Regions from separate parts of the Priestia sp. FSL W8-0524 genome, predicted to be linked through region 3. Evidence: riboswitches for the same ligand, from Rfam matches in the RefSeq annotation. Region 3 holds a riboswitch; each other region holds the start of a gene.
What was found. Region 3 has a riboswitch for cobalamin ahead of NST66_RS00160 (HoxN/HupN/NixA family nickel/cobalt transporter). Riboswitches for the same ligand answer to the same signal wherever they lie in the genome.
Positions count from the first base shown of each region.

Region 1: it holds a riboswitch for cobalamin, as region 3 does, so the genes downstream of both, nikA (nickel ABC transporter substrate-binding protein) here and NST66_RS00160 (HoxN/HupN/NixA family nickel/cobalt transporter) in region 3, are expected to answer to the same signal.
Region 2: it holds a riboswitch for cobalamin, as region 3 does, so the genes downstream of both, metE (5-methyltetrahydropteroyltriglutamate--homocysteine S-methyltransferase) here and NST66_RS00160 (HoxN/HupN/NixA family nickel/cobalt transporter) in region 3, are expected to answer to the same signal.
Region 4: it holds a riboswitch for cobalamin, as region 3 does, so the genes downstream of both, NST66_RS12145 ((2Fe-2S) ferredoxin domain-containing protein) here and NST66_RS00160 (HoxN/HupN/NixA family nickel/cobalt transporter) in region 3, are expected to answer to the same signal.

Region 1 covers NZ_JBBOUG010000001.1:211,924-216,412, reverse strand. Annotated here, with positions in the region: gene NST66_RS01100 (GNAT family N-acetyltransferase) at 86-613, opposite strand; gene nikA (nickel ABC transporter substrate-binding protein) at 683-2,224, opposite strand; cobalamin riboswitch at 2,369-2,559, opposite strand; gene ftsZ (cell division protein FtsZ) at 2,562-3,566, opposite strand; gene NST66_RS01085 (tautomerase family protein) at 3,926-4,315, opposite strand; gene NST66_RS01080 (hypothetical protein) at 4,483-4,489, opposite strand, start outside.
Region 2 covers NZ_JBBOUG010000001.1:3,231,874-3,236,362, forward strand. Annotated here, with positions in the region: gene metE (5-methyltetrahydropteroyltriglutamate--homocysteine S-methyltransferase) at 1-1,220, opposite strand, end outside; cobalamin riboswitch at 1,371-1,559, opposite strand; SAM riboswitch class I at 1,639-1,749, opposite strand; gene NST66_RS16905 (hypothetical protein) at 1,830-2,081, opposite strand; gene NST66_RS16910 (hypothetical protein) at 2,340-2,510, opposite strand; gene NST66_RS16915 (metallophosphoesterase family protein) at 2,669-3,544, opposite strand; gene NST66_RS16920 (sugar porter family MFS transporter) at 3,985-4,489, opposite strand, start outside.
Region 3 covers NZ_JBBOUG010000001.1:30,854-35,342, reverse strand. Annotated here, with positions in the region: gene NST66_RS00170 (DoxX family protein) at 104-526, shown strand; gene NST66_RS00165 (M20 family metallopeptidase) at 594-1,757, opposite strand; gene NST66_RS00160 (HoxN/HupN/NixA family nickel/cobalt transporter) at 1,989-2,786, opposite strand; cobalamin riboswitch at 2,920-3,102, opposite strand; gene NST66_RS00155 (organic hydroperoxide resistance protein) at 3,208-3,627, opposite strand; gene NST66_RS00150 (undecaprenyl-diphosphatase) at 3,779-4,372, opposite strand.
Region 4 covers NZ_JBBOUG010000001.1:2,390,715-2,395,203, reverse strand. Annotated here, with positions in the region: gene NST66_RS12160 (cation:dicarboxylate symporter family transporter) at 1-1,067, shown strand, start outside; gene NST66_RS12155 (M42 family metallopeptidase) at 1,175-2,212, shown strand; gene NST66_RS12150 (hypothetical protein) at 2,565-2,723, shown strand; cobalamin riboswitch at 2,871-3,049, shown strand; cobalamin riboswitch at 3,168-3,347, shown strand; gene NST66_RS12145 ((2Fe-2S) ferredoxin domain-containing protein) at 3,449-3,829, shown strand; gene cobJ (precorrin-3B C(17)-methyltransferase) at 3,843-4,489, shown strand, end outside.

The sequences.
Region 1 (4,489 bases), 180 kb from region 3:
TTGCCCTACAGGCTATAAATGTAAGTTACGTTCATTATAGCATGAGCCCATATACAGATTCCATGGTAATTACTGTATGATCTCGTTACGTTACGACTCGTTGTATTTTTCTGTCCATGTGCAGCGTATTCCATGGTTCGTCCTGTTCAGCTAGCCTTTTGATAAAGCCTTGTGAAGCCCAAAAAGGAATAGCGCCAGGTAAGAAAGGATGAGTATGCAGATACAGCGTGTCATAAAAATGACTTTGGGCAAATTGTTCAACTGCTTTTAACAGCTGCTGTCCAATGCCTAGACGCCGGTACGCTGGATCGACATAGCATTTTACAATCTCAGCTGCAGTTCTATGTTCATATCGCTCTTTTAATGCATGAAACCGTCCATCGTAAGCGTATAAACCAATGGTTCCAATTACTTGTTGATTTTCCGTAACAGCTGCAAAAAAAGCAGCGTCTTTCGCTTGAACGTAATGTTCATTAAAATGAAGCAAATCCACAGGAAGCTGATTTTTTTCCAGCATAGGAAATAGCTCATTCCGCATATTCATGACAAACTGAATCACTTCAGCATCCTTTTCTTTTACTTCTTTAATTTGATACATTTGTACTTCTTGCACGTTTACTGTCACATCCTTTTAACGATCATTGTATACTTTTTCTTTTCTCTGCTTATGCTGCACTGTTAACTACGGCGTTACGTCTAAATGCTGAGTCAGCATATAATACTCGCTTGGATTTGTTGTCCAGTTTTTCACTTTTTGATTATAAGCAACAACAATGTTTGGATGTACAATTGATGACGTCAGCATTTTTCTATTAATCAAAGCGGTTGCTTGTTTGGCTAACTGATCTCGTTTTGCGTCATCTACTGTTGAATTTAACTGTTCTATCATTTTTGTTAGCGTATCATCATTAATCCGGCTGGCATTTAAACCACCGCCGGGCAAATAGTTCGTACTTAAATAATAGCTGGCATCTCCTCTAGGTGCTGTGATAAGGCTGTACAATGCTAAATCCCAATCATCTTTTGCCATTACATATTCATCGCTATCTTCAACTAGGTGAATCTTAATAGTAATTCCTAACTCTTTGGCATTAGACTGTATAAGCTGAGCAATTAAAGGCAGTTCTGGCAAAGAACTGTATGTGACAAGAGAGAGCGATAGTGGCTTTCCATTTTTAATTGCTTTGTCATTTTTGATTTGATAGCCTGCTTTCTCTAAATATTTTTTAGCAGATGTCATACCTCTTTGCTCATTAGCAGTACTATCAGCAAAAGGAAATTGGGGTAAAAACGGACCTCGAGCCGCTGCCGCTTGATTGTTCATGATGCTGCTAACAATTTCTTTTCGGTTCAATAAGGTATCGATAGCTTTTCTTACATTTTCGTCTTTTAATGCGTCATTAGTTTGATTGTAAAGCAATAAATGGGTGCGCACACTAGGTACTCCACTTACTTTAAAAGACGGATCTGTTTGTAAAGTGCCCAAGCTTTCTAAAGGCGGGCGATAAATAATATCGGCTGTTCCAGATTGAAGAGCAGCAACTCGCGCATTAGCATCTTCGTTAAATCCAAAGATCGCACTTTTCAATTTCACTTTTCCACCCCAATAATTTTCATATCTTTCTAATTTTACTTGATTTCCTTGATCAAAAGACAAGACGCGAAATGGACCCGTACCAATGGGCTTCTTAGCTATATTAGAAGCATCAACATCTATAATAGCTGTATTTGGATGCACTAATTCAGAAGGAAATTTAGGCATTGTTTCTTTTAATGTAATTGTCAGCGCATGACTGTTCGCTTTCATTTCTTTAATATTTAAAGCGTTTTTCATCGCATAACTTTGGTCTATCGTTCTTTGAAGAGAAGACTTAACGGCATTTGCATCCAGCGCTTTTCCGTTTTGAAACATGATGTTCTTTCTTATCATAAATGTCCATGTAAGGCCGTTATCTTTCGTTTCCCACTTTTCAGCAAGCCAAGGCTTTATTTTTAAATCGTCGTTGATTTTAACAAGCGTCTCCCCTACTCCCCCACGAACTGCTGTATAATTATCGTCCGTATGAGGATCAAGCGTTGCAGATGTAAAATTAAATAAAAACGTCACACTTTTATCCGTTTTCTTTCTTTCTTTTATACTTACACTCTCTTCATTAGGAGCGCAAGCAGTGAGGCAAAGTAACACGAGAAATATCATAGATACAAGTTTTTTATTATTTATCATTCATTTTTCCACCTTCTATTTTAATACACAAAAAAAAGCACTTCTAAAAAGAAGTGCTTGCCTTCACAACAAATTCAGATAAACGTATCCCTTGTTTATCGTATTTTTGATTCTGCCAAAACACCTCCCTATCCTCGTAGGTTATTGCGTGCTGCGATTTATGGCAGGTCTCCTGGCTTCAAGTCATTGCCTTATACCGCCTTCCCGTCTCTAAATAGACAGTGGCTTTTTGACATAAGGCTCCTTGTTACAGTGGCGGGACCGCTCCGGATTTTCACCGGATTCCCTTTTAAGGCAATTGAAAAACAATTGCCACCATAAAAGCTGGTTATTTAATTTAGTAGCGTGCTCTTGAAACTCTAGAAGTGGAAGCTGATGGTGAAATATCTTCATCATCAAATCCAGTGGCAATGACGGTTACCATCATTTCGTCCTTTAAATCTTCATTAATCACAGATCCAAAAATCATATTTAAGTCCTGATCAGAAGCGGACGTGACAATATCTGCTGCTTCCTGTACTTCGTAAAGACTCAGGCTGCTGCCGCTCGTAATGTTCAGCAGCACGCCTCTTGCTCCATCAATCGATGCATCTAGCAGCGGACTAGAAATCGCTTTTTTCGCTGCTTCAATTGCTCGATCTGATCCCGAAGCTCGTCCGATACCCATAAGCGCAAATCCTTGATTAGACATAATTGTTTTTACATCAGCAAAGTCAAGGTTAATCAGCCCCGGAACAGCGATTAAATCTGAAATACCTTGAATACCTTGGCGAAGAACATTATCTGCTTCACGGAATGCTTCAAGCATAGGTGTCTTTTTATCAACGATTTCAAGCAAGCGGTCGTTTGGAATGACAATAAGGGTATCTACCGATTCATTCATCGCAGTAATACCGCCTACTGCTTGCTTGGTACGTTTATTTCCTTCAAACTTGAAAGGGCGAGTAACTACTCCAATTGTTAAAGCATTTAGTTCACGGGCAATTTGGGCAATAACCGGAGCTGCTCCAGTACCAGTGCCTCCCCCCATGCCAGCTGTTACGAATACCATATCTGCGCCTTGCAGTACTTCTTGAATTTGCTCTCTGCTTTCTTCTGCAGCTTCTCTTCCTACTTCTGGATTAGCTCCTGCACCTAATCCTCGCGTTAATGCCGCACCAATCTGCATTTTCACATCTGCTTTAGATAAATTAAGCGCCTGAGCATCCGTATTAACGGCGATAAATTCTACCCCTTGTACACCATGTTCAATCATACGGTTAACGGTGTTATTTCCTCCACCGCCGACTCCAATTACTTTAATTCGCACTAATGGCGATACATCTGCATCAAATCCAAACATTCTAAGTTCCTCCTCAATGATCAAAATTACTTTCTCTTATTATCCGAAAAAACACGTGAAGAACCTTTTACTCCTATGTTTAACGCGTAACTGTTCTTTTGTTTTACAGATTTTATACATTTCTCTTTTAACCTTTAAATCTTTACATCTTTATGTAAAATTATTGTTGTTCTGAAGTTAGTACGCCGAACTCTTTTTTGGTTTTCCCACTCAAAACGGCATATAAGCTTATTGTATCATTCATTTGACAGATGTCTGTATTTAATTTTGAGTAAGATGTGACTAAGAGAATAATATTTTTATAGACAAAATGAGAAAAAGCCCTTAGAAATAAGGGCTTCTCTAGATAATAAACCATTTTATAATTTCCCAGTTAAGAATTGAGCTTCTCCCATACCAAAGCTCCAGTCAGCATTACCGTTTTCAACAATTGAAATCATAATGTCGCTTGGCTGAATTCCGCAGCTTTGTCCCAGCTCTTTTACAATTAATTTGTAAAGAGCTTGTTTTTGCTCTTCTGTTCGCTGTTTGCTCGTCACACTTATAATAACCAAATCCTTGCTTCTCTCAAAGCCAAGACCTGTATCTTCAATAATCATTTCATGAGCAGGATGCTGATGTACAATTTGATAACGATCGCGTTCTGGGACGCCAAAGGCTTCTAGCATCGCTCGATGAGTAGCATCTAGTAATGCTTTTAACTCTTTTTCGTCTCTTCCTTCTATTACATCAAATCTAAGTAATGGCATACTAAGTAACCTCCAGCTTTTTGTCTAATGTATTATTGCTTTATCATATCACAACTATCATTTGTAAAAAAAAGATATGCTATTCACAATGTGCTCTCTAGTGAAAGAGACCTCAAACTCTTCAATAAAAGCTGAACCTAATAAAAAGAAATGAGCAGCATAACGACTCATTTC
Region 2 (4,489 bases), 3.2 Mb from region 3:
CTGTGCAGCTGCTTCAGCTCTTTTTGCACGTCTTGGTGATTTCGAAAAGATGATCCATTTAATGCTTGAATCGCCTGTTTGCTTACACTTATTTCTTTTTCAATTGCTTCTTTTCCTTGCTGCACCGCTTTTGTTAAAAGCGTGATTTCCTTTAGCTTTTCATCTGCAAAAGACAGCGCGTTTTTTAGAATTGGCTCAATGGTTTTTTCGCTTTTCACCGTGACAGGAACATGTAATAAACTTGATGAAGGCTGCAGAATCAAACGGTCTTTTGATACGGCTTCTTCAATTTCACTGATTGTTAAAAGCTGTTCGTCCAAGTTTTCACGCCAAATGTTTCGTCCGTCAATCACTCCTGCTGCCAGCACTTTATCAGTTGGAAACCCATATTTATTAAGTGCCGTGAGATTTTCGCCTCGGTCATGTACAAAATCCAATCCAATTCCGTGAACAGGAAGAGCAACTACTTCTTTATAGTAATCTACGCTGTCAAAATACGTCTGCAAAATGACTTTTACATTCGGTGCCGCTTTTTTCAAAGCTTCATAGACTTCTTTATAGAGCGCCAGGTCTTCTTTTGATAGCGTTGTAGCTAAAACCGGCTCATCCATTTGTACCCACTCCACGCCTTCTGCCTGCAGCTCCGCTAAGATTGTTGCATAAAGAGGAACAAATTGTTCAACTACTTTTTTAAACTCACTTTTTTTATATCCTTTTGACAGCTTCACAAATGTTACTGGACCTAAAATAACGGGTTTGCCTTTGATATTCAGCTTTTGTTTTGCTTCTTTGTAAAATTGAAGCGGGCGATTTTCTACAAGTGCCGGCGTACATTCCTCAAGCTCGGGTACGATGTAGTGATAATTTGTGTTAAACCATTTTGTCATCGTAGAAGCTACCGCACCTTTTGTTCCTCGCGCGATGTCAAAATACGTTTCAAGCGATACCGGGCCTCCGTTATATTCAAAGCGCTTTGGCACCAAACCAAACATAGCGGCTGTATCTAACACGTGATCGTATAAGCTAAAATCGCCGACTGGAATTAATTCAATTCCTGCGTCACGCTGTTTTTTCAGATGTCCTAGACGAAGAGCTTCAATTTCCTGAAGAAAGATATCTTTCTCTAGCTTTCCTGCCCAAAACTGCTCAAGCGCTTTTTTCCATTCTCGTTTTTCACCAATTCTTGGATAACCTACATTTGAACTTTTTACACTGCTCATTTTTTCCACTCCCTGTATATTTTTTTATCGCTAAACTAAAAAATCTCCCTTTTCGAAATGAAAAGAGAGATGATACGCATACTTAACTAAAGTTGAGATAGCCTGTTTTTCTCAACACGTATTCCTCACTCCTCTCTATATCCCGTAGAGCTTAAGTGCATACAACAGGCAGGTCTCCTGACTTAGGTTCATCGCTTCCTATCCCTTCCCATTTCAACATGAAACAGTGGTTAATAAGTTGCTCCCCATTACAGTGGCGGGACCGCGCCGGCTTTTCACCGGTCTTCCCTTTTAAGCTGCGTACATTCGTTACACAGCACCTGATGCATTTCTATGAAATTGTTCATTCAAAACACCTTTACATAAAATAAAAAGCCTCTCTATTATGAATAGAGAGGCATAGTATCTATGAAATCCTCTCTTATTTTTCAAAGCTGTACGCTTTGCAGGATGTAGCACCTTTTTAACAAGATTGTTAAATGGTTGCCGGGCTTCACAGGGCCAGTCCCTCCGCCTCTCTCAATAAGAGTTTTAATTGTTTATAATATTTTGAATGTAGAGTCATCTTAACACCTTACATTTATGTTGTCAAAAGAAATTTCAACAAAATTAGTTTTCAGGAGGTGCTGACGCTAATTTTTGCCTTAATAATTTGTAATCATCTTTTCGATGTGTTTCGATCAAGTCTTTTGCTCCTTGATGATACCCTGAAGAATAGATGTACTCTACAGCCGTTTCGATAAGCATTCTCTTTTCTTCCGCACATTCTCGGTCCATTAGGGGGAACAGTCTACCTAAAAGGTCATTCAAATCTTCCTTAATAAAACGATTAAGTCCTTCTTGCATCTTTTCGTTTGCCATGATAGCTCCTCCATTTGCTGTGTATGTTCCAAGCCTCTATAAACAGGCATTTCACTGTGAATGTTAAGATAAAGTTAAGTCATTAAACAGTATATCAAGTAAATGTTTTTCTTCAATTACATATGTAATACAAATATATGACAAATATAGAGAATATATCATCATTCATTATCTATTATAACGCTTGACTCGGCCTTCTGCTACAAGGTTTCATACGGTTTTCTAAAAGAGGGTGAGACACAACGAAGTGAATCCAATCTAAAGGCAAATGGGATACATAAGCTGAATCGCTTGTGACACCGCAGTTGATTTCCGTACAAGACTTCGCTTTGCGCGGGCGGTCGCTGAGCCTCCTCGTCGCATACACTCCTGTGGGGTCTCACCTGTTCCGCTTTTCCCGCAGGAGTCTTCGTCTTGTTCTCCAATCACCTGCTAGAAAGACTTATACACATGAAATCTACGTTTACCCTAATAAAAAAAATGAACCACTAATCAAGCATCTTGATCAATGGTTCATTTTTCATTTCGTCTAAAATCCTTTTTTCCCAGCCTCTTTTTTTTGAACCTAGCTTTCTACTTTCTTGTTTTTACAAACAATTTCTTCGAGGTCGTCCAAAATCCTTCCAAAGAAGAGGTCCCAAAATGTCGTACCGGCTAACAAAAAACTCCGTAAAATTATAATTATTTAAAATTAAAGGCGGTTCAAAATCAAGGGGTGCACCCGCGCCTCCTGATAATACAAAATCAGTACCTCTTCCAAGCGTAAACGACCCGTTTCTGTTTTTTCTAATAAACTGCTCGTCATACGCATGCACGTGGCTGACTAACACTTTTTTCACGCGATGTTCTTGAATTAAATCAAAAAATTCTTGACTTTGAGGAGTCGTTACAGGAAAACCTCCGAGGTCTGACCACCGGCCAATATTTGGCTGTGCATGCATGGCTACAACGGTATTACGAGGAGCATCCTCTAGCTGCTGCTCTAAATAATTCAGCTCTCTATCTGTAAATCCATATATTTTATTCTTGGGACTGATGATATTATTTAATGCGATGCAACGGAAGTTAAAGACAGGAATATCAATGACCCAGTGCACTTTTCCGATAGTGGCTCTGAAGTTTTCGAGGTTGCTTTCTTCAAGGTTTAATTCATCATGATTCCCTACGCATACAAACACGGGAATGTTTGGTGCTATTTTTTCGACAACTTTAACAAAGTGCTCCAAATACCTCTTTTCTCCTGTATACACGGTGTCTCCCCCATGAATAATAAACAGCGGATTCAATTCCACCGCCTTTTTTAACACAAGCTCAAATTCACCGCTCATCGTGTAACAATTATCGTTTGGTCCGTCACCTCTGCTGTCGCCCATAAAAACAAAGTTGAATGGATCTCTCGGATTTAATTGTTTAATTCTTTGCTTTAATAACTTTTCAGAACGTTCATGAAGCGTCAAATTCATCAACTAGTTAATCCCCCTATTACTAAATAAATTTAGTTAAAAGTAAACAAGCTTACTTATTTATATGAGAATTTGCTGATGAAGGTCACTATCTTCTTGTAAGCAGAACGCACATTTAAATGAGTTTCCATAGCCTATCTATTCTTTCATTTTGTTAAGCACTAATAGGACAACATAAAAGCTAGAATCTCAGTATCTATTAATAAGAGCTGGAGCATAATCCAAAGACGAACAAAGGCCGACATGAGCTGAACCGCTTGTTGCCCCGCAGGAGTCTTCGCCTTGCTCTCCAATCAACTGCTAGAAGAAATGAAACAGCTGAAACCTGCGTTCACCATAAAAAACGAACCACTAATCAAACACTTTGATTAGTGGTTCGTTTTTTACTTCAGCTAACATATTTTTATCTCAGCACCTTACATTTAAAACATTTACGACAATTAAACGTATTTATTACGCTCAACGGGACTTAACGAATTTCTTTCAGAACGAGCTGCCATGTCTGTTTCAATTTGCTCTAGGCTGCGCCCTTTTGTTTCAACAACTACAAAGCGTATGAAGAATAATCCGAGAACACAAATGATCCCAAACGTTGAAAAGATCACGCCTAAACTAAACTGGTCGGCTAAAATTGGGAACACAAGCCCTACTGCAAGCGATCCTGTCCAGTTAAAGGCAGATGAAATACCAGCACCGATTCCGCGCACAGAAAGCGGGAAAATTTCTCCTACAATGATCCACGTAAGCGGCGCCCAAGAAAACGCATAGCACAGGATAAAGCAGCACAGTGCAATTAACGTAACCCAGTTCACGACGGATTCATTAACGCCTACTGCTCCAAGAATAGCCGGGGTAAAAAAGGAAAGAGCCATTCCCGCTCCGCCAACCGTAAGAATAGTACGGCGATTAAATTTATCAACAAACTGCAGAAAAATAAGTGTTGTC
Region 3 (4,489 bases):
CCAAATAAGAAAGACTTTCTGATTTAATTGCTACATTTCTTTTTTCGGGCTTTCACACTACATAATGTAGTGTTTTTCAAATACACTTAAAGGAGGAAGTAAAGTGAATAAAAACGTCGAAATTGGTTCACTTATTATTCGTTTAGTATTAGGTTTTACATTTTTAGTACACGGCTTTCAAAAATGGCAAGGCGGGATTGAAAATACAGTAGGGTTCTTCGATAGCTTAGGAATCCCTGGTTTCATGGCATATATTGTGGCAACAATTGAACTTGTAGGTGGGGTTCTGATTATCCTTGGTCTAGCAACAAGAGTCGTAGCTGCTTTATTTGTGGCAGTTATGCTTGGCGCTATTTTTACAGCCAAGCTTAAAAGCGGATTCGTTGGCGGGTTTGAGTTTGATATTGCCTTAATTGCCATGTCTGCTCACCTATTTCTTGCAGGAAGCCAGTTCCTTGCTCTTGATAAAGTGGTATTTAAAAAGAAAGAAACTGCTTTTTCTCTTCAAGAAGAAAGCAGTAAATAAAAAAGAAAGCTTATACTCTCCCAATATAAGCTTTCAGGTTAGTCCCGCCGTTTGAGGCGGGCTTTTTTTATATTTGAAGCAGCAAATTCGCAAATAAAGAAGACCGCTCGGACAACGTATCAATTTGAATATGTTCATATTCTGCATGTATTCCTTTTCCGCATGCTCCTAATCCATCCAATGTGGGAATGCCAATGGCCGCTGTAAAATTGCCATCACTTCCGCCTCCAACAGCTGCTTCTTCTAATTTCATACCCAGTTTGGCCGCAATTGACTGAGCGCATTCAAATAACTCTTCCGTTTGTTTAGACTTAACCATTGGAGGACGGTTCATGCCTCCTGTTACTTCAATCTTAATCCCTTTTAAAATGGGCGTTAAATTCAAAATAATATCCGTCATACGTTTTGCTTCTTCTTCTGTAGAAACACGTAAATCCACGTGCGCTTCTGCATATTCCGGCACTACATTTGTACCGCTGCCTCCGGTAAATGTCCCAACGTTCACCGTTGTACCTTTTTCATAATCGGTTAAGCTCTGCAGAAAAATCACTTGGCGCGCTAGCTCTTCAATAGCATTGATTCCTTCTTTGTGGTGATTACCAGCGTGGGCTGCTCGTCCCCACACCTTTACGGTGAAAATCCCCGCTCCTTTGCGCGACGTTTTTAACGCACCTGAACCCGCCACCGCAGGTTCTGCTACTAGCACTGCTTCACTTCTTTGTGCTTCTTCTTCTATATATTTTTTAGAGGAAATTGATCCAATCTCTTCATCTGAATTGCAGAAAAACACAATTTTTTTATCCATTTCTAAGCCGAGCTCTTGAATCGCTTTAATTGCCCATATTGATTGCACAATGCCGCCTTTCATATCTAAAATTCCCGGACCATAAAGCTTGTTTCCTTCTGTTCTTAGACTCAGCCTTCCCTTTTCCCATACCGTGTCAAAGTGACCGATAATTAAAAGCTGCTTCTCTCCTTCTCCAATCGTAAATTTCAAGTGGTTTCCTACTTCTTTTTCTTCTATGATTTCATACCCTACGCCTAAACGCTTCTGAAACAGCTGCGTTAAATACATTCCACACTGATCCACTAACTCTTTACTGTAGGACGGTGATTCTTTTTTCACAAATCCAACTAAATCTTCGAGCATCTCGTGTTCATGTTCTTTTAAATAACTAAATACGCTTTGTTCTACCATTACCTGACTCAAATCAATTCCTCCTCCAAACAACCCCTGCTGCTTGTGCATTCACTGCTTTTATTTATCGTACGTATGAGTATGTTCTACGTTTCACATAACGACCTTAAATTATCCTTAATTATAATGGTTTTCAGACAATTTTCCATCCTTAAAATACAGATAATACTTTAACTTATTCATAACCGACCGAAAATAGCCATAAACTTCAACAAATTTATACAAAAAAGCTTCAATCTTCAACAGATTAAAGCTTTCATTTTATTAATTGACATTTATTTTGATATTTTTCCCTTTTGACTTCACACTTACAAAAACAAACATAGACACTAAAAAAACAAACAAAATAACGCCAACCATTTCAAAGTTTACTTCGGCCCATGGATTAAAGAAAGTGAATGCTAAGTAGAAGGACACCCCGTATGCGAGGATAACAATAACCCAGCCCATCAAGCGGGAAGCAGATTGCCCAAACTTACTCGATTCATTCACCATTTTATGTACAATCAGTGAATCGATTGTATCTGTCAGCATCATACCAAACATAAATACTAGTCCTAATAAAAGCGGCGTATATTTGCCTGCGTTCCCTACAGCTAGAGACCACACGGCCGTTTGACTGACCGTTTCAGCCGCTAGGGCAAACAGCGCTCCTACAAGAATAATTAAAAAAGGATTCGTTGTTCCTTTTGCGATTTTCGGAATAAACTTCCCTTTTAACCCGCTCACCTGAAACTCTTCTTCTTTGTTTTTAGTTCGAAGCAAATGATATGTGTTTAATGTCCCAATCAGAAAGAGAGAGATGATAGATACCCAAGATGCAAAATGATCGAAATATGCTGGAAACGTAAAATTCTTCATCACTACGCCCAGCACCCCGGCCGTGACGGCCACCATTCCTCCATGACCGAGTGAAAACAGCGTTCCGACCCACGGGGCAAAACGGCTGCCCATTCGCCAATTATATCGGGTCTGGCCATCAATAAAAGCTAAGTGATCTGCATCTAATCCGTGCCTGATTCCTAATAAAAAGACAAGTAAAAAAACTGATAAACCTTCCATTTCCTACACTCCTTTTTTTAAAATAAAACGTAAAAAAGCCTCAATTCTATAGAAATTGAGGATGTGTCGGCATATGAAAATAAACAGTAATTGCTCACTGCGTACCTTGATACACCGCCTCTTTCCTAGAAGAGTCAAGTGTACAGAATAGGTAGGTCTCCTGGCTTGAGATCATCATTTTCTACCGCCTTCCCCGTTTTGAGTGACGATAAGATAGAAAACTCCCTGCTTACAGTGGCTGGACCGCTCGAGATTTGCACTCGATTCCCTGTTACCTCTTACGCTATGTAAGAGCACCTAAACTGTGCGAATGATTCATTTTCTTCCTCATTATACTAGTACCGCTTACAAATGAATAGAGAAAATTCAAATAAAAAATCCCTGCTAAGCTTTACATGCTTAGCAGGGATTTTTAAAGCAATTAAATTACTTCTACCGTTACGTCTACGTTACCGCTGATTGCTTTTGAATACGGGCAGTATGAGTGAGCTAGGTCTACATATTTTTTCGCTGTTTCTAAATCTAAGCCTTCGATATGAGCTTCAAGCGCTACAGCAATTTTTACTCCTTGATCAGCTTTATCTGGAAGCAGCTGAACCGTAGCTTTTACTTCACTGCTTTTAATTTCTACGTTATGTTTTTTCAACATAAATTCTAACGCGCTGTTGAAACAAGCACTGTATCCAGCTGCAAATAGCTGCTCTGGGTTTGTTGCTGTTGTTGCTTCTCCACCAAGCGCTGGAGGTGTTGCAACGTCTAAATTAAAGATATTATCTAAAGAATGAACTTCTCCTGTTCTTCCACCTGTGTTAACGACTGTCGTTTCATATAAAGCTTTCATGTATAAATCTCTCCTCTTTTTTAGTAATTTTATTAAAATTTTTTATTTATCGTTTCTGTAATTTAATTGTACACAATTTAATTTTAAAAAACAAGTGTTAAATACATTAAAAATTTTCCAATAAAAAAAGCCGCGTATATGCGACTTTTTCTTAATAATATTGAGACTGTTCGTCATAAGCTGATTTTCGAAAAATAGACAAGTTGGTAATAGCCCTCATCAGTTTCGTATTAAAAATAACATAATGAATAAACAGCGCCAGCACGCAGCCTAAAACGGCTCCTGTTAACACATCGAATGGATAGTGAACGCCAACCCATACGCGTGAAAATGCAATGAGTGCACCCATGACAACCCACATGCGCCCTGAACGTTTGAAATGCAGCCAAATGGTAAAAGTGATAACTAATGCAGATGTAGCATGATCGCTTGGAAATGAAGAATTCGCGGCGTGATCAATAAGCTGATTCACGTGGTGAGAGATAAACGGACGATCTCGATAAGCAAATAAACTAATCACTTTATTGATAATGACTCCTGTGGCACAAGCACATAAAGCTTGGAATGCTACAACACGGCTGCCGTTTTTATTAATAAGTAAAAACAAGCCGAGTAAAACAATAAGTACATACTGGGCATAATCTGCAAAGAATACCATTAGCGAATCTACAAACTTCACATGCGAGGCATACTGATTCACCGCATGGAAAATGGTATAGTCTACTGAATTAATAGCTGATAACATAATCGAAATCCTTTCTTATTTTTAAATGTCATTAGCTATCTTATTAGTTTCTTGCGAAAATGAACATATTTTTGTCAGAAGCTTCCTAACTGGTATTTATAAATAACGTATTCAGGA
Region 4 (4,489 bases), 2.4 Mb from region 3:
AATTAGGTAAGCTTGGCGGAAAAACAATTCTTTATTTTGAAATTGTTACAACCATTGCGATTGTAGTGGGGATTATTGCCGCGAACTTATTCCACCCTGGTGCAGGGGTTGATATGGGACATATTGAAAAAAGCGATATTTCTCAATATGAGGCAACGGCAAAAACGTCTGAAAGTACAGGGATTGCTCAGGAGCTTCTTCATATTGTTCCGACAAACGTCTTTCAGTCGGTAGCAGAAGGCGATCTTTTACCAATCATTTTATTTTCCGTACTGTTTGGTGTAGGCGTAGCTTCGATTGGACAGAGAGGAAAACCTGTTTTAGCCTTTTTTGAAGGCGTCTTGGATGCAATGTTTTGGGTAACTAATTTGGTGATGAAATTTGCTCCAGTAGGTGTATTTGCACTTATTGGTGTTAATATTATAAAGTTTGGTGTCGGATCACTTATTCCATTAGGGAAATTAGTGTTCGCCGTTTACTTCACCATGATTTTCTTTGTGCTTGTGGTTCTTGGAATTATTGCTAAAATGGCTGGAACAAGCATGTTTACGCTCATAAAAGTGTTAAAAGACGAGCTGCTTCTTGCTTTTACAACAGCAAGTTCAGAAGCCGTTTTACCATCTCTTATCAAAAAGATGGAAGACTTCGGTTGTTCTAAATCGGTTACATCGTTTGTTATTCCAACAGGCTACACGTTTAATTTAGATGGTTCAACCATTTATCAGGCGCTGGCATCGCTGTTTATTGCTCAAATGTACGGCATTGACCTTTCCATTATGGATCAAATTCAGCTCCTTCTTGTGTTAATGTTAACCTCAAAAGGGATGGCTGGTGTACCAGGGGCATCGTTTGTAGTTGTACTTGCTACGCTTGAATCTATGGGCTTCCCTCTTGAAGGCATGGCATTTATTGCAGGAATTGACCGCATTCTTGATATGATGCGTACCACAGTTAACGTAGTAGGAAATGCTTTAGCTGCAATTGTAATGTCCAAGTCTGAAGGCGAGTTTGATAAGCAAAAATCATTAAATTACACAAATGAATTAAAGAAATCAAACATAGCTTAAAACAAAAAAGCCGGGCAGCTGCCTGGCTTTTTTGTTTGGAGCTGCCTGTTATCTTTTTTGAAACATATGGTAAAATAAAAGAAATGAGAGACAAAGGAAGTGTCATAATGACGGAAACTGTTCAGTTAATTAAAAAGCTTGTTTCGATTCCCAGTCCTTCTGGAAATACAGAAAAGGTGATTTCATTTGTCGAAGACTATGTAAAAGAGCTAAATATTCAAACGTATCGCAATCGAAAAGGAGGCTTAGTCGCTACTATTCCCGGTAAAGATACGGATCATCACCGCATGCTGACGGCTCATGTCGATACATTAGGTGCTATGGTAAAAGAAATCAAACCGAGTGGACGTCTGAAAATCGACTTGATTGGAGGGTTCCGCTACAATTCCATTGAAGGAGAATATTGTGAAATCGAAACGTCAGCAGGAGAAGTATTTACAGGGACCATCCTTATGCATCAAACATCTGTTCATGTGTATAAAGATGCAGGTAAAGCTGAGCGAAATCAAGATAATATAGAAATTCGATTGGATGAAAAAGTACATAGCGCAGAAGATGTTCGCAGTCTTGGAATTGAAGTCGGCGACTTTGTTTCGTTTGATCCTCGTGTAGAAATAACAAAAAGCGGTTTTATTAAATCTCGTCATCTCGATGATAAAGCAAGCGTAGCTTTATTGCTTCAGCTCATGAAAACAATTCAAGAAGAGCAGATCGAACTGCCATACACTACGCACTTTCTTATTTCAAATAATGAAGAAATTGGATACGGAGGAAATTCGAATATTACGCCTCAAACGGTAGAATACTTAGCGGTCGATATGGGTGCCATGGGAGATGGACAATCTACTGATGAATACACCGTGTCTATTTGTGTAAAAGATTCAAGCGGCCCATATCATTACGGTTTGAGAAAGCATTTGGTGGAGCTAGCTAAGCAGCATGATATTCAGTACAAATTAGATATTTATCCGTTTTACGGATCAGATGCTTCTGCTGCTATTCGTGCCGGGCATGACATCGTACACGGCTTAATTGGTCCAGGAATTGATTCTTCTCATGCGTTTGAGAGAACGCATCAAGATTCATTGAACCATACGTACAAGATTCTTTACCACTATGTGCAATCGAACATGGTTCTGCTTTAAGAAAGGAATATTTAATTAGTGTATTTTTATGCAAAACAAAGAGCAGGACGGGACTGTGATGTCTGTACTTTCCTTTCCTAAAAAAGAAGCCGGCTGTCCGGCTTCTTTTTTTAATAAATACTATATATATTTTTACTGGTGAAGCAACAGTTGGTAAAAAAAGCACCTTTTTTAAAGAGGTATAATACGGCTTAAACCTTTTGTACATTTTGTTCATTTACAGAAGTTAAAATGTTTTTAAATTTTTAAAAGTTTCTTGTGACAAGTTTTGTAGAATGGGTTTTCAAAAGGATATGGTTTCGTCATAATGTGGATATAGCGATCACTACAATAATCGGAGGCGAATCTTTTCATGTGGGTACTGACGGTATATGCTGGAAAAGAAATGAAAATGTTTGAATTTGAAACTGAAACGCAGGCGAGAGAAGCTTTTGCAAAAACAAATGGCTGTAAAGTTCTTTCAGAAGTCGTGTATTATAATGATCCTCATTTAACATTAGTAGCTATATAATGAAAAAACAAGAGCTGACTTTATGCTCTTGTTTTTTTTATAGCTTCTTGTATCTTACGAAAAGAATAGAGTTGAAATAAAAAAAAATGTACGCTATGATATGGTAGTTACTTCTATTATTCTGATAGTTTAAAAGGTTCATATATATCAAACAGCAACAGTAAAGATGCCAAGAAGGCTTAATAGGGAAACTGGTGAAAGACCAGTACTGCCCCCGCAACTGTAAGTGTGGACGAACGAGTATAACCACTGTGGAAAAATCACGGGAAGGTTCTCAAGTAGAATGATACACAAGTCAGGAGACCTGTCTTTATTGTGAAGTTTCTATTTCTCCGGGGAGCGGGAAGGGAAACGTTGGCTTAAAGTGGCATTCGTGTACACTTTTATTCTGACGTTTTACCTGCTCGCATATTAGCGAAGCGGGTTTTTCTCGTAGCACAAAACTACATATCGTGCAAAAAAGGTGCGCAATGCTCACATTGCGTTAAATGGGAAGTCTGGTGTGAAGCCAGCGCGGTACCCGCCACTGTGAAGAGGAGCTGATTGCATATGCCACTGTATTCGGGAAGGCGCAATCAAGTGATGAATCGAAGTCAGGAAACCAGCCTTTTTTTAATGCGAAGCTTACCCTACGGGATATAGGTGGAAGTGCAAAAACTTAGTTTGAATTTTTCTGCGCCTCTATCATTGATAGAGGCGTTTTTTTAGTAAAGGAGCGAATAAGTGTGACGACGTGGAACTTAAATGGAACAAAACATCACGTATTGATTTGTAATGGAAGCAGCTGTATGAGAAAAGGTGGAGAAGAAGCCACGCAAGCTATTCGAAATAAAGTGACTGAACTGAATCTAGATGAAGCGGTTCACACAACCCGTACGCGCTGTAACGGAAGATGCAAAGATGCTCCTGTAGCTATCGTGTACCCTTCAGGAGATTGGTACAAGCAGGTCACTGAAAACGTAGCTCATCGAATTGTTGAAGAACATTTAGCAGGAGGCTGCAGTATAAAGGAATCACTTATTTATGAATATGATCAAAACGGTTTTGTTTCTCCGGAAAAGAGTGACTCCATAGAAGGAATTGACAAAGTAAAAAGTAACGCATAAAGGAGGAGCTAGCATGAAAGGTAAACTGTTAGTTATTGGATTCGGCCCAGGAAGCTTTGAACATATTACACAGCGAGCAAGAGAAGCCATTCAAGAAAGTGATATGATCATTGGTTATAAAACCTATGTGGAATTAATTCAAGGACTATTAACGAATCAGCAAATTATTAGTACAGGAATGACCGAAGAAGTAAGCCGTGCACAAGAAGCCGTAAAGCAAGCTGAAGCGGGAAAAACCGTGGCGGTCATTTCAAGCGGAGATGCAGGAGTATACGGAATGGCCGGCCTTGTGTATGAAGTGTTGATTGAAAAAGGATGGAAAAAAGAAACGGGCGTAGAGCTGGAAGTGATTCCTGGCATTTCGGCTATTAATTCATGCGCATCTCTCCTTGGGGCGCCCGTGATGCATGATGCCTGTACGATTAGTTTAAGTGACCACCTTACGCCTTGGGAGTTAATCGAAAAACGAATCGAAGCAGCTGCACAAGCAGATTTTGTAGTAGCTTTTTATAATCCGAAAAGCGGAAGACGCACAAGACAAATTGTGGAAGCGCAAAGGATTTTATTAAAATACCGTTCCCCCGATACGCCTGTTGGTCTTGTGAAAAGCGCTTATCGTGACCGTGAAGAAGTGGTAATGACCAATTTAAAAGACATGTT